One region of the Stenotrophomonas sp. 220_Sma genome, then DNA from elsewhere that is predicted to be linked to it. Evidence: predicted binding sites of a transcription regulator. Region 1 holds the regulator's gene; the other holds the start of a gene.
What was found. The regulator FliA, encoded in region 1, starts transcription of late flagellar genes. The targets are predictions, from matches to a motif close to TAAAGTTTNNCNNNCNNNGGCCGATAA.

Region 1 (7,471 bases):
GTGGTGATGCCATTGCCGGCATCCTGATCCTGTTCATCAACATGCTCGGCGGCCTGGCCGTAGGCGTGCTGCAGCATGGCATGCCGTTCGGCGATGCCGCTGCCACCTACACCCTGCTGTCGATTGGTGATGGCCTGGTGGCGCAGCTGCCGGCGCTGCTGGTCTCCAGCGCCGTGGCCATGCTGGTCACCCGCGCCTCGCGTTCGCAGGACATGGCCCAGGCCATGACCGGCCAGGTGTTCGGCCAGTACCGCGCGCTGGCGATCACCGCCGGCATCATCGGCGTGGTCGGCCTGGTGCCGGGCATGCCCAACGTCGCTTTCCTGACGCTGTCCGCGATCCTCGGCTTCATCGCCTGGAAGGTCTACCGCAAGGGCAAGGCCGCGGCCACCGATCCGGCAGCCGCAGGCAATGACGCTGCCGCGCTCAACGCACTCGGCCGCCCGGCCGCGCCGGCTCCGACTGCCGAACTGAGCTGGGACGAACTGCGCCCGGTCGATCCGCTGGGCCTGGAGGTCGGCTACCGGCTGATTCCGCTGGTGGACAGCAGCCAGGGCGGCGAACTGATGGCACGCATCAAGGGCGTGCGGCGCAAGTTGACCCAGGACGTCGGTTTCCTGATCCCCTCGGTGCACATCCGCGACAACCTGGAACTGCCGGCCAACGGCTACCGCGTGCTGGTGCACGGCGTACCGGTGGCCACCGCCGAGATCCACCCCGACCGCGAACTGGCGCTGGACCCGGGCAGCGCCCTTGGCGCACTGGAAGGCATCGCCGGCAAGGACCCCGCGTTCGGCCTGGACGCGACCTGGATCCAACCGCACCAGCGTGCCCAGGCTGAAACGCTGGGCTATACCGTGGTCGATCCAGCCACCGTGGTGGCCACCCATCTGTCGCACCTGATCCGCGAACACGCGCCCGAGCTGCTCGGCCACGAGGAAGTGCAGCACCTGCTGGCCAACCTGGCCAAGAGCGCACCCAAGCTCGTCGAAGATCTGACGCCGAAGGCGCTGCCGCTGTCGGCGGTGGTGCGCGTGTTGCAGAACCTGCTGATCGAGCGCATTCCGATCCGCCAGCTGCGCAAGATCGCCGAAGCACTGGTCGAACACGCACCGAGCAGCCAGGACCCGGCGATGCTGACCGCCGCGGTGCGCACCGCACTGGGTCGTTTCATCGTGCAGGAGATCGCCGGAATGTCGGCGGAGCTGCCGGTGTTCACGCTCAACCCACAATTGGAACGTGTCTTGCAGGAGTCCACGCAGGGCAACGGCGCCGCGCTGGAACCCGGACTCGCTGAGCGACTGCACCAGAGCCTGGCCGAATGTGTCAGCAAGCAGGAAGCCCGCAACGAGCCCGCGGTCGTGCTGGTACCTGGCCCGGTGCGTGCCGCGCTGGCCCGCCTGGTCCGCCACAGCGTTCCGTCGCTGTCGGTCCTGGCCTACAGCGAGGTGCCGGAGGACAAGCGCCTGAAGCTGGTCGGAACGATCAGCTGACGCCGCCCTCCGATGCGCCAGAAAACAGACACCACTTTCGAACCAACGCAACAGACAGATACCAAGGGGAACCCGCACCGTGCAGACCACCGACCACCCGAGTTCTCCGACCGCCACCCCGCCGTCTTCGTCCCGTGACCACAGCATGAAAATCAAACGATTCGTCGCCGCCGACATGCGCTCGGCCATGAACCTGGTGCGCAAGGAACATGGTCCTGACGCCGTGATCCTGTCCAACCGCCGGATCGAGGAAGGCATCGAGATCGTCGCCGCCGCCAACTACGACGAGAGCGCCGTGCAGCGTGCACTGGAAGCCTCGCGTCGTGACATCGCTCCGCCGCCGGCGCCGAAGCCGCGCACCGCCGCCGACGCGGTGATCGCCGCGGTCACCCGCCGCCGCAGCAATACCCCGGCACCGGAACCGGTCGCCGCAACCACCTCGGCCGTGGCTGCCCTCGCCCGCGCTGCGGTCGGCGCCACCGGCCGCACCCTGGACAGCGCCGACGAGATCGTGCCGACCCGCGGCAGCACCGGCTTCGCCGCCACCCTGGCACGCGCCGCCGTCAACGAACCGGCGCTGCCGGATCAGATCTTCGCTCCGTTCGCCGAAGCCATCGTCGCACCGGCGCCCAGCACCGCCGCACCGGCCAACCGCGCCCGCTTCCAGATCGACCCGCCACACGAGACGCATCACGAAAGCGCGGCGTCGGCCGTGCAGCCGCCGCCGCTGCCGACCGCTGCCGTGACCGAAGCGCAACCCGGGATCGTCGCCAGCGAACCGGCACCGGTCGAAGCCAGCGACGAAACCGGCGCTGCCCCCGTGCTGGCCCCAGCCCCGGCACTGACCCTGGTGGCCCAGGACGACGCCGAGATCCGCCAGCTGCGCCAGGAAGTGGCCGGCATGCGCCATGTGATCGAGCGCGAGATGAACCGCTTCACCGACGAGCGCCTGCGCGGCTGCCCGGTGCGCGCCACCGCGCTGGACCTGATGGACGAGTATGGCTTCGATGCCGGCCTGGCCCGCGACGTGGCCATGCAGATCCCGCTGGAGACCGAGGCCCATCGAGGCCGCGGCCTGATGCTGGGGCTGATTTCGCGCAAGCTGCCGATCGCCCCGGTCGACCCGCTGGAAGAAGGTGGCGTGATCGCACTGGTCGGACCGACCGGCGCCGGCAAGACCACCACCATCGCCAAGCTGGCCTCGCGCTTCGCCGAGAAGCACGCGCCGCGTGACGTGGCCCTGGTCACCACCGACACCACCCGCATCGGTGCCCGCGAGCAGCTGTACGGCTACGGCCGCCAGCTCGGCATCGCGGTGCATGAGGCCAACAGCGGCACCGACCTGGACCAGCTGCTGGAACGCCTGAAGGACTACAAGCTGGTGCTGATCGACACCGCCGGCCTGGGCCCGCGCGACCGCGCACTGGCCGCCCAGCTGCAGTGGCTGCGTGCCGCGCGCCAGGTCCGCACCCTGCTGGTGCTGCCGGCCAACACCAGCTTCGGCGACATGGACGAGGTGGTCCGCCGCTTCGGCGCCGCCAACCTGCAGGGCCTGGTACTGAGCAAGCTGGACGAGACCGGCCGCTTCGGCAATGCCCTGTCGGTGGCCGTGGATCATGCCCTGCCGATCACCTGGGTGACCGATGGCCAGGACGTCCCGGAGGACCTGCACCGGGCCAGTGCAGCCAATCTTGTACTTCGCCTTGAAGATTTGCGCCGCGCGGCCGATATGCCCTGCAACCCGGAGTTGAACCATGCCGTCGCGTGAGTACGCCAAGCTGACCAAGACCTTCCCGCTGTCGGCCACCCGCAGCGAGCCGCTCGGCCCTGTGCGCACCATTGCGGTCACTGGCGGCAAGGGCGGCGTGGGCAAGACGAATGTGTCGGCCAACCTGGCCGTGGCGCTGGCCGGCATGGGCAAGCGCACGCTGCTGCTGGACGCCGACCTCGGCCTGGCCAACATCGACGTGATCCTGGGCCTGAACCCCACCTTTACGCTGGCCGACCTGGTCGCCGGCCGCTGCACGCTGGATGACGTCATCGTCGAAGGCCCGAACGGCGTGCTGGTGGTCCCGGCCGCGTCCGGCCGCCGCCACATGGCCGAGCTGGCCCCGGCTGAGCACGTTGGCCTGGTCAACGTGTTCTCCGAGCTGGAGCGCGAGCTGGACATCATGGTGGTGGACACTGCCGCGGGCATCACCGATGGCGTGCTGACCTTCTGCCAGGCCGCACAGGACACCGTGGTGGTGGTCTGTGACGAGCCGGCCTCGATCACCGACGCCTACGCACTGATCAAGGTGCTGTCGCGCGAGCGTGGCGTGGACCGCATCCAGGTGGTGGCCAACATGGTGCGCGACCCCAACGAGGGCCGCGTGCTGTACGAGAAGCTGACCCGCGTCTGCGAGAAGTTCCTTGCCGATGTCTCGCTGAACTACCTGGGCTGCGTGCCGCAGGACGATTGGCTGCGCCTGTCGGTGCAGCGCCAGCAGCCGGTGGTGAAGGCCTATCCGTCCAGCCCGGCGGCGCTGGCGATCACCGAGATCGCGCGCCGTACCGCGCGCTGGCAGGCGCCGACCGAACCGCGTGGCGGCGTCGAGTTCTTCCTCGAACGCATCCTCAAGCAGCGTGGGGTGACGGCATGAAAGGCGCAGCCCAGTACAGGGAAGTGCAGCGCTCGGCGGCGAACGAAGTCATCGCCCAGCATTCGGACCTGGTGCGGCGCATCGCCCACCACCTGGCCGCGCGCCTGCCAGCCAGCGTCGAGGTCGACGACCTGATCCAGGCCGGCATGATGGGACTGATCGAAGCCTCGCGCAGCTATGACGCCGACCAGGGTGCTTCTTTCGAGACCTACGCCTCGATCCGCATCCGTGGTTCGATGATCGACGAGATCCGCCGTGGTGACTGGGTCCCGCGCTCGGTGCACCGCCGTGCACGTGATGCCGCCGCCACCATCCGCCGCCTGGAACAGAGCAGTGGCCGTGCCGCCAGCGCCACTGAAGTGGCCGCCGCGATGGAGATGCCGCTGCCTGAGTACCTGCGGCTGATGGAAGACGCTGCACGTGGCCAGGTGCTGAGCCTGGAATCGCGCATCGAGGACCAGGGCGAGCTGGACACCGTCGCCCAGGGCGGGCCGACCCCGCAGCAGGTACTGGAGCGCGGCGAGTTCGGTCGCGAGCTGGGCAAGGCCATCGGCCACCTGCCCGAGCGCGAACAACTGGTGCTCTCGCTGTACTACGAGCAGGAACTGAACCTGAAGGAGATCGGCGCGGTGCTCGGCGTGAGCGAGTCGCGGGTCTGCCAGATCCACGGCCAGGCGGTACTGCGCCTGCGTGGCCGGCTGAAGCTGTTCGAGGCTGCCGACGCAGGCCTCGAAGAATGAACATCCCCGAGGCGGCTGCCCCCGGCCGTCCGGAATGAACAACAAAGGAATTCTGCTTTGAACAAGAACATGCGCATCCTGATCGTCGACGACTTCTCGACCATGCGTCGAATCGTCAAGAACCTGCTGGGCGATCTGGGCTTCACCAATACCGCCGAAGCCGAGGACGGGCATGCCGCGCTGTCGCTGCTGCAGAGCCAGCCGTTCGATTTCGTGGTCACCGACTGGAACATGCCGGTGATGACCGGCATCGAGCTGCTCAAGGCCATCCGTGCCGATGCCAAGCTGAAGACCCTGCCGGTGCTGATGGTCACGGCAGAAGCCAAGCGCGAGCAGATCATCGAAGCCGCCCAGAGCGGCGTGAACGGCTACATCATCAAGCCGTTCACCGCGCAGACGCTGGAAGAGAAGCTCGGCAAGATCTTCGAACGCCTGGCGGCCAGCGCCTGATGGATACCACGGTCGACAAGAACGCCCTCGCCCTGCGCCTGCAGGAGGCCCTGGACGCGCTCGAATCCGGTGACGAGGCCGCCTGGCGGCAGCGCATCGACGGGCTGGTCGCGCTGCGCACGCAGCCGATGATGAGCGGCCTCTCGCGGCTGGCCCGCGAGCTGGGACAGGCGCTGGGCGAACTGCCGACCGTGCCGAGCGAAGCCGGCGAACTGGACGACGCCTGCGCGCGACTGGACCACGTGGTGGCGATGACCGAACAGGCCACGCACCGCACCCTGGACCTGGCCGAGGAATGCCGCAGCCTGACCGAACAGCTGCGCGCCGAAGGCCTGCAGCCGGGCCAGGACGCGCAGCTCGAGCGCATCCGCCACAACCTGACCGAGATCGCCCTGACCCAGAGCTACCAGGACCTGACCGGGCAGATCATCCGTCGCGTGGTCGGCATCGTCCGCCGCGTGCACGAAGGCTTCGGCGCGCTCGGCCTGCCACCGGAACAGCATCGCACCGACCCGGAACTGGCCGGGCCGGCACTGAAGGGACTGGACCGCCACGCGGTCTCGCAGAACGACGCCGACGACCTGTTGTCGGATCTGGGGCTGTAAGCATGAGCGCGGTATCCGACGACATCACTGCCGATTTCATCATCGAGGCACAGGAAATCCTGGATCGCCTCGGCGAACAGCTGGTGTCGCTGGAGCAGGCACCGCAGGACAGCGACCAGCTCAACGCGGTGTTCCGCGGCTACCACACGCTCAAGGGCGGCGCCGGCTTCCTCGGCGTCACCGCCATGGTCGAGCTGTGCCATGCCGCTGAAGAGGCGCTGGGCGCCGCACGTGCCGGCCAGGCCGTGCTGCAGGCCCACCACTTCGACGCGGCCCAGCAATCGCTGGACTACCTGCAGTCGATGCTGGACGCGGTTTCCTCCGGCACCGAGCCGGGCTATGCGCCGCCGGACCTGATCGCACAGTTCGACGTGCACGGCGGTGCCGTGGCTGCACCCGCCGCCGCCGCAGCACCCACCGCGGGTGACAGCGACCTGATCACCGACGACGAATTCGAGGCTCTGCTCGACCAGCTGCATGGTGGCAACGCGCCGACCGCGGTCGCGCCAGCGAAGAAGGCCGACGACGGACTGATCAGCGAAGACGAGTTCGAAGCCCTGCTCGACCAGTTGCACGGTGGCGCGGCACCGGGCACCAAGCCTGCGGCCGTGGTGGCACCGGCACCGATCGCAGCGCCGCGCCCGGTCGCCGCACCGGCACCGGCGGCGAAGCCGGCCGCCAAGCCGCTGGCCGAGGCCGAACATACCGTGCGCGTGGACACCAAGCGCCTGGACGCGATCGTCAACCTGATCGGCGAACTGGTGCTGTCACGCAATCGGCTCAAGACCCTGCGTGCACGCCTGCGCGATGAAGAGCTGGACCGGGCCGTGTCCACTCTGGATATCGCCACCGCCCGCCTGCAGTCGGCAGTGATGCGCACCCGCATGCAGCCGGTGGGCAAGGTGTTCTCGCGCTTCCCCAAGGTTGCCCGCGACGTCGCCCGCTCGCTGAAGAAGGAAGTGGACCTGGAACTGATCGGCGCCGAGACCGAGCTCGACCGCAACCTGGTCGAAGCGCTGGCCGACCCGCTGGTGCACCTGGTCCGCAACGCCATCGACCATGGCGTGGAAATGCCCGACCTGCGCGAGGCACAGGGCAAGCCACGGATGGGCCATGTGCGCCTGTCGGCACAGCAGGAAGGCGACTACGTCAGCATCGAGGTACAGGACGATGGCGCCGGCATCGACCCGGAAAAGCTGCGCGCCAAGGCGCGCGAGAAGGGCCTGATCGATCCGGAAGCCGCCGCGCGCCTGAGCAGCGAGGAGTGCCTGCACCTGGTGTTCCTGCCCGGCTTCTCGACCAAGCAGCAGGTCACCGACATCTCCGGTCGTGGCGTCGGCATGGACGTGGTGCAGTCACGCATCCGCGAACTGAGCGGCCAGATCCAGATCCAGTCGGAACTGGGCCGTGGCAGCCGCTTCCTGATCCGCGTGCCGCTGACCCTGGCGATCCTGCCGACCCTGCTGGTGCAGGCCGGCGAGGACGTCTATGCGCTGCCGCTGGCCCGCGTGATGGAAGTGCTGCACGCGCCGCGCACCTCG
Region 2 (7,471 bases), 790 kb from region 1:
TGCGGTGCATCCAACGCCTGCGGCGCCAACTCGGCGGCATGGCTTTCACCACCGCGCTGTTCCAACTCGGCCAGGCGACGCCGTGCCTGTGCCACGGTGGCGCGCGGCAGGCCGGCCAGTGCCGCCACCTGCAGGCCGAAGCTGCGGTTCGCCGGGCCATCCTTTACCGCGTGCATGAACACCAGCGCCTCACCGTGCTCGACGGCATCCAGGTGCACGTTGGCGATGCCGCTGCGGCCACCCTCGTGCTGCTCGTCGGCCAGCGCGGTCAGCTCGAAGTAGTGGGTGGCGAACAGCGTGTAGCAGCGGTTCTGGTAGGCCAGGTGACGGGCCACCGCGTCGGCCAGCGCCAGGCCATCGTAGGTGGACGTGCCACGGCCGATCTCGTCCATCAGCACCAGCGAATGGGCGGTGGCGTGATGCAGGATGTAGCTGGTCTCGGCCATCTCGACCATGAAGGTCGACTGCCCGCGGGCAAGGTCGTCACCGGCGCCGATGCGGGTCAGGATGCGGTCGATCGGGCCGATCAGCGCACGGCTGGCCGGCACGAAGCTGCCGATGTGGGCCAGCAGTACGATCAGCGCGTTCTGCCGCATGTAGGTCGATTTACCGCCCATGTTCGGGCCGGTGATGACCAGCATGCGACGGTCCGGATGCAGATCCAGATCATTGGGTTCGAACGGCTGCTCGCGCACCGCCTCGACCACCGGGTGGCGGCCACGCTCGATCTTCAGGCACGGCTCGGCCTGCAGCTCCGGGCGCGCCCAGTCCAGCGCCTGCGCGCGTTCGGCGAAGGCCGCCAGTACGTCCAGTTCGCTCAGCGCGGCGGCGCATTGCTTCAGCGGTTCCAGTTGGCCGCCGAGGGTGTCCAGCAGCTGCTCGTACAGGTACTTCTCGCGCGACAGCGAGCGGTCACGCGCGGACAGCACCTTGTCTTCGAACGCCTTCAGTTCTTCGGTGATGTAGCGCTCGGCATTGGTCAGCGTCTGGCGGCGGGTGTAGTGCACCGGCGCGCGGTCGGACTGGCCCTTGCTGATCTCGATGTAGTAGCCGTGCACGCGGTTGTAGCCCACCTTCAGGGTGGGAATGCCGCTGCTTTCGCGCTCGCGCTGTTCCAGGTCGACCAGGAACTGGTCGGCGTGAGTGGACAGGCGGCGCAGTTCGTCCAGCTCTTCATCGAAGCCATCGGCCAGCACGCCGCCGTCGCTCAGTTTCAGCGGCGGCATTTCGGCGATGGCGCTGGCCAGCAGCTGCGCGCACTCGTCGTGTTCGCCCAGCGCGGCGTGCAGCGTCTGCAGGCGTGGTGAATCCAGCGGCGCCAGCACCTCGCGCACCGCCGGCAGCAGGCCCAGGCCGTCGCGCAGGGTGGAGAAATCGCGCGGCCGCGCCGAACGCAGCGCGACGCGGGTGAGAATGCGTTCCAGGTCGCCGAGGCGGCGGAACTGTTCGCGGATGTCGGCGTCGCTGCCGCGATCGATCAGGGTTTCCACCGCATGGTGGCGCTGTACCAGCACCTCGCGCAGGCGCAGCGGGCGGTGCAGCCAGCGCCGCAGCAGGCGCCCCCCCATCGGCGTAACCGTGCTGTCGAGCACACCCAGCAGCGTATTGCGGGTGTCGCCATCAACACGCGTATCCAGTTCCAGATGGCGGCGGGTAGCGGCGTTCATCGCGATCGCCTCGCCGGCGGTTTCCATCGCGATCGAGGTCAGGTGCGGCAGGCGCTGCTTCTGGGTTTCCTCGACATAGCCAAGCAGGGCACCGGCCGCAGCGGTGGCGCGCGGCTTGTCGTCGATGCCGAAGCCGCTCAGGTCATGCAGCTTGAAGAAATTCAGCAGCTGGCGGCGGCCGCTGTCGGCATCGAACAGCCACGGCGCGCGGCGACGCACGCCGGTGCGCTGGCGCAGGAACTCCGGCCAGTTCTCTTCATCGGGCACCAGCAGCTCGGCCGGTTCCAGCCGTGCCAGTTCGGCTTCCAGCGCGTCGTCGGTTTCCACCTCGTTGACCAGGAAGCGGCCGCCGGCCAGGTCGGCCCAGGCCAGGCCGTAGCCCTGCTTGCTGCGCGACAGGGCCATCAGCAGGGTGTCGCGGCGTTCATCCAGCAGCGCCTCGTCGGTGACCGTGCCGGGGGTGACGATGCGCACCACCTTGCGCTCGACCAGGCCCTTGGCCAGCGCCGGGTCGCCGATCTGCTCGCAGATCGCCACCGACTCGCCCAGCGCCACCAGCCGTGCCAGGTAGCCTTCATAGGCATGTACCGGCACGCCGGCCATCGGGATCGGTGCGCCGCCGGAGCTGCCGCGCTGGGTCAGGGTGATGTCGAGCAGGCGCGCCGCCTTGCGGGCGTCGTCATAGAACAGTTCGTAGAAGTCACCCATGCGGAAGAACAGCAGCAGGTCCGGGTAATCGGACTTGGCCGCGAAGAACTGCTTCATCAGCGGGGTGTGTTCCTTGGACGCCTTGGCGTTGCTGGTGTTGTCTTTCGTATCAGTCACTTGGGGCGTTTCGCGTCTTGGCAGGGCGTCGGGGCGTGGCCACGCGCAGGCATGGCCGGAGAGGCCATTAGTGTAGCGACCTGGGGCGGTCGATGATCCGCGGCACCCGCGCTGGGCCCGGGGGCTGTCCGTGTGCCAACGCCTGCGCCCCTGCGCCGGCACTTTGGTTGATTTCCCCAGGGGCCCACGGTAGTGTCAGCCCCGGCGATTTCCGCCAAGCGGCCTCCATGGAAACCGGGGCGACTTATCCCCCGGGCGGGCGTTGATGGAAAGAACAAGCATGACTGCAGCCTGCATGGCCGCCGAACCTCGTTACACCTGGCGTACCGTCCTGCTGAGCATCCTGGTCGCCATCGTTCCGCTTGCCGGCTCCGCACCCTACACCTTGCTGAAGGCGGTGCTGCTGCTGGCCCTGCTGGTCACCGGCGTGGTCCTGATCCGCCGCCAGCCCGATGTCCGCCTGCGCTACCGCATCGCCCGGTTCATCGTGATCGTCTGCTTCCTGCGCCTGGCCTATGCCTTCTACAGCATCCTCTGGCACGGGCTGCGCTGGAACGAGCTGGATCTGCCGGCGCAGACACTGCTCTACCTGGGTACCGCTGCCGTGTTCGCCACTGCGCTGGACTGGCGCCTGATCTGGAAGATCTTCGCCGTGTCCACCCTGGTCTTCGGCGGGTCGTGCATCGTGCAGCACCACGTGATGGGCCTTGAACGCGCGCACGGTTTCAGTGGCGGCGAATGGACGGCCATCGAGTTCACCATGGTGACGCTGTGCATGGCGTTGTTCTCGGTCATCCGGTTGATCCAGCCCAATGTGCATCCGGCCGAACGCTGGCTGCACGGCGTGGCCATCGCCGTTGGCGTCTACGGTTCGATCCTGGCGCAGAGCCGCGGGCCGATCCTGGCGTTCATTCCCGCCATGCTGATGGTGATTGCGGTGCACGTCCGGCGCACCCGGCGCTGGCGGGGGGCACTGGCCTTCGTCGGTGCCCTGGTCATTGGCGTGGTCGGTGCCACCTCGGTGCTGAACCATGAGGTGATCCAGCGCTTCGGTGAGGTCAGTGGCGAGATCTCCGGTTTCAACCAGGAAAACGAGGTCGGCTCGGTCCGTGAGCGCATCGCCATGTGGGGCGTGGCGGTCGACGCCTTCGCCGAGCATCCCGTGGCGGGGGTGGGCCTGAACCAGTTCGGTACCTATGCACGTGAGGGCATCGCCCGCGGCGAGGTGTCCGAGTCGATCTTCCGCTACAACCACCCGCACAACGAGTACCTGGAAGCGGCGGTGACCGGTGGCGTGCCGTTGCTGCTGATCATGCTGCTGGTCTTCATCCTGCCCGGCATTCATTTCGTGCGGCGCCTCGGCCACGCCGACGACATCACCGCGATGATCGCCACCGCCGGACTTGCCGTGGTCATCGTCTATGCGCTGTCGGCGTTCACGGACAACGTGTTCTACCGGGCGATGCCGCATTCGTTCTATTTCTACCTGGTGCTGGGCTTCATGCTGGCGACCGCCTTGCCTGCGCGCGACCTGCGCCGGCCAGGGAGTCCCTCCTGATGGCGCATATCCACCTGCTGGCCGCCGACAACCAGCGTGGCCTGTCCCATGACATCCAGGTGATCGAGCGCTCGTTGCAGCAGCTCGGGCACACGGTGACGGTCAGCCGTCTGGACGCGGTGCGCAATGGGGGGGCCTGGAAGCTCCGCGGGATGCGCCTGCGCAGGCTGCTGGCCTCGTGGCTGAGCCTGGGGCGCACGCCGGCCCGGTTCGACATCAACATCTCGCTGGAGCATGTCCGGCCGGCAAGCTTCGGACTGGCCGAGGTCAATCTGTTGATTCCGAATCCGGAATGGGTGTCCGCACGCAGCCTGCGGATCCTGCCGCGGTTCGATGCGTTGTTGACCAAGACCGAAGACGCTACGCGCATCTTCAATGCGCTGGGCATGCGCGCGCTGGAAGTCGGTTTCTGCAGCCGTGACCGCTACGACCCGGCGGTGCCGCGCAGACCGCGCAGCTTCCTGCATGCAGCTGGTACCAGTCGCATGAAGGGCACGGCAACGCTGGTCGAGGTCTGGAAGCGCCATCCGGAGTGGCCCTTGCTGACCATCCTGCGCGGCGGCCCTTCGGACGAAGATGAGGGCGGGGCCGCGAACCTGCGGATCGTCCGCGAGCGCCTGCCCGACCAGGAGGTGCAGCGCCTGCAGAACGAACATGCGTTCCACCTGTGCCTGTCGCAGACCGAAGGCTGGGGCCATTACCTGGTGGAAGCGATGAGCTGCGGGGCGGTGGTGATCACCTGCGATGGCGCGCCGATGAACCAGATGATCGACGACAGCCGCGGCATCCTGGTTGCCGCGCACGAGGGCGCGCCCTGCCATCTGTCCAGGACCTGGCATGTGGATGAGAAGGCGCTGGAACAGGCCGTCGAGCGTGCGCTGGCGATGGACGAGGCCGAGTGGACCCGGCTGGGCGCCAATGCACGCGCATGGCACCTGGCCAGCGAAGTGGCGTTCCCACGCCGGCTGGGCGAGGCCCTGGCCAAGCTTTGAGTTGATGCGGCTGGTTGCTGCAGAGTGCTCAGCCTGGCACCAGGGTGATCTGCGGATGGCTGCCGAAGATCTCCATGACGATCTCGAAGTAGGTCTGTCCCTGGCCAAGTGACAGTGCCGTCAACTGAGCGTGGATGGCCGGACCGTTGAACCTGCCGCCCTGATCGAGTTTCGACTGCAGCCAGGCGCGCGTGGTCTCGCGGCCCAGTGCCTCGCGGCTGTGGGCGATGTCGCGCCACACCACCGTGGCGGTGGCATGACCGGCGAGCGCGCCGTAGCCCCCGTGCAGCAGGTCATCAAGCGCGTCCAGGCTTGCGCCCAGCTGCCAGTCTTCGTCGGCCATGAATACACGATTGATTTCCACGTAGAGGCTGGCGATGTCGTTGATGGACGCGCCTTCGATGTGCAGGATCCGTGTCATCTGCAGACTGTAGCCCTCCGGGGCGACGGTTGTGTCCGGCGCAGATAATCCGGGCCGCCCTGGATGGGGGGCGTTATTATGGTGTTAATCCTGCGTGATTTTCATCGGGCGCTGGCGTGTCAGCGGTATTCGATAAGGATATGGCGCCATTATCGGTCGCCGCATTTTCTGACTGCCTGCACAGTTCCATATATTTGGATCGGTCCATATATAAAGTCCCGTAAAGTTTCCCTCCGCTGCGCCGCCATCGAACGTACGGCCACGATCAAGGGAATTGAGATGCTTGCCTTACGTAATCTCCGTGTGGGATCCCGGCTTGGCGCCGGCTTCGGTCTGCTGCTGCTGTTCATCATGGCCATCGTCGGCCTGGTGCTGTATGGGAATCAGCTGAAATCCGCCCAGTTCGAGAAAGTGGTGGACGTCAACATGGTGAAGATGCGCCTGTTGAATGACATGCTTGATACCAACAACGCGGTGCTGATGCATCGTCGCCTGATGGTGATCAAGCGGGGTGACGAGTTCGACAAGGATTACCAGCGTGCCCAGGAGTTGTCGCGGACCTATGACGGTATCTGGGCCAAGTACATCAAGATTCCGCGTGACGCTACCGGCGATACCCTGGTCGCGCGCATCGAGGCGGCCCGCAAGGCCACCGATGCATCAACCCAGCAATTGCATGAGCGCATGAAGGCGGGGGATTTCGATGGTGCAGCGAAGGAGCTGCTGGCCGAGCACGGATTGGCAACGGCCTGGAATGAATCCATTTCGGCCCTGCTGCGCCACCAGGAAGCACTGACCGAACGCAGCCGCGAAGAGTACCGCGCAACCGAATCGTGGACCGGCACGCTGTCGATCGCGTTCGGGGCACTGAGCCTGTTGCTGGGGACGTTGGCGGCCTGGGCGATCACCCGCAGCCTGACCCGCCCGCTGGAAGGAGCGGTGAAGCTGGCCGACGGCATCGCCAGTGGCCGCCTGGACAGCAGCATCGACGCCACCGGCAACGACGAGGTGACCCAGCTGCTGAAGTCGATGCAGCGCATGCAGGCACAGCTGCAGTCGGTGATGGCGGCACAGGGGGAGCTGGCCCGCCAGCACGATGCCGGCAGCCTCAGCTACCGCATGGACGAGAGCGCGTTCCCCGGTGACTACGGGCGCATGGTGCATGAGACCAATGCGCTGGTTGGATCGCACGTGCAGGTACAGAACCGGCTGATCGAGGTGATGAAACACTACGCACGCGGCGATCTGTCGGTGGACATGGACCCGCTGCCGGGCGAGAAGGCGGCGATCACCCAGGCGATGGACGAAACCAAGTCCAGCCTGTCGGCGATCAACAGCGAGATCCGCCGGTTGGCAACCGCTGCAGCGGCCGGTGACTTCAGCCTGCGCGGCGATGAAGACCGCTTCGCCTACGATTTCCGCGACATGGTGGCCGGGCTCAATCGCCTGATGCAGACCACCGACGAGAACCTGGTGCAGGTGTCGACCCTGCTGCAGGCGATCTCGCGCGGCGACCTGACCGTGCGCATGCAGGGCGACTTCCATGGGGTGTTCGCGCGCATGCGTGATGACTGCAACGCCACGGTCGACCAGCTCAAGCAGATCGTCGGTCGCATCCAGGCCAGCGCCTCCAGCATCAATCTGGCCGCAGGTGAAATCGCTTCGGGCAACACCGACCTGTCGCGGCGTACCGAACAGCAGGCGGCGAACCTGGAAGAAACGGCAGCATCGATGGAGGAACTGACCTCCACCGTGAAGCAGAATGCCGAGCATGCACGGCAGGCCAACCAATTGGCCATCGGCGCGCATGGTGTCGCCTCGCAGGGCGGTGAAGTGGTGGGCCAGGTGGTCACCACGATGTCGGCCATCGAGGCATCGTCGAAGAAGATCGCCGAAATCATCTCGGTCATCGATGGCATCGCCTTCCAGACCAATATCCTCGCGCTGAACGCGGCGGTCGAAGCTGCGCGTGCCGGGGAACAGGGCAGGGGCTTTGCAGTGGTGGCCA

Region 2: a site for FliA is predicted at 5,685-5,711, ahead of ACZLIB_RS06710 (methyl-accepting chemotaxis protein). Genes of this name have one in related genera too.

Annotation. Positions count from the first base shown of each region.
Region 1 covers NZ_CM151348.1:2,197,769-2,205,239, reverse strand. The annotation lists gene flhA (flagellar biosynthesis protein FlhA) at 1-1,493, shown strand, start outside; gene flhF (flagellar biosynthesis GTPase FlhF) at 1,639-3,261, shown strand; gene ACZLIB_RS10345 (MinD/ParA family ATP-binding protein) at 3,248-4,135, shown strand; gene ACZLIB_RS10340 (RNA polymerase sigma factor FliA) at 4,132-4,875, shown strand; gene cheY (chemotaxis response regulator CheY) at 4,933-5,325, shown strand; gene ACZLIB_RS10330 (protein phosphatase CheZ) at 5,325-5,930, shown strand; gene ACZLIB_RS10325 (chemotaxis protein CheA) at 5,933-7,471, shown strand, end outside.
Region 2 covers NZ_CM151348.1:1,406,516-1,413,986, forward strand. The annotation lists gene mutS (DNA mismatch repair protein MutS) at 1-2,432, opposite strand, end outside; gene ACZLIB_RS06695 (O-antigen ligase family protein) at 2,773-4,050, shown strand; gene ACZLIB_RS06700 (glycosyltransferase) at 4,050-5,042, shown strand; gene ACZLIB_RS06705 (barstar family protein) at 5,071-5,463, opposite strand; gene ACZLIB_RS06710 (methyl-accepting chemotaxis protein) at 5,743-7,471, shown strand, end outside.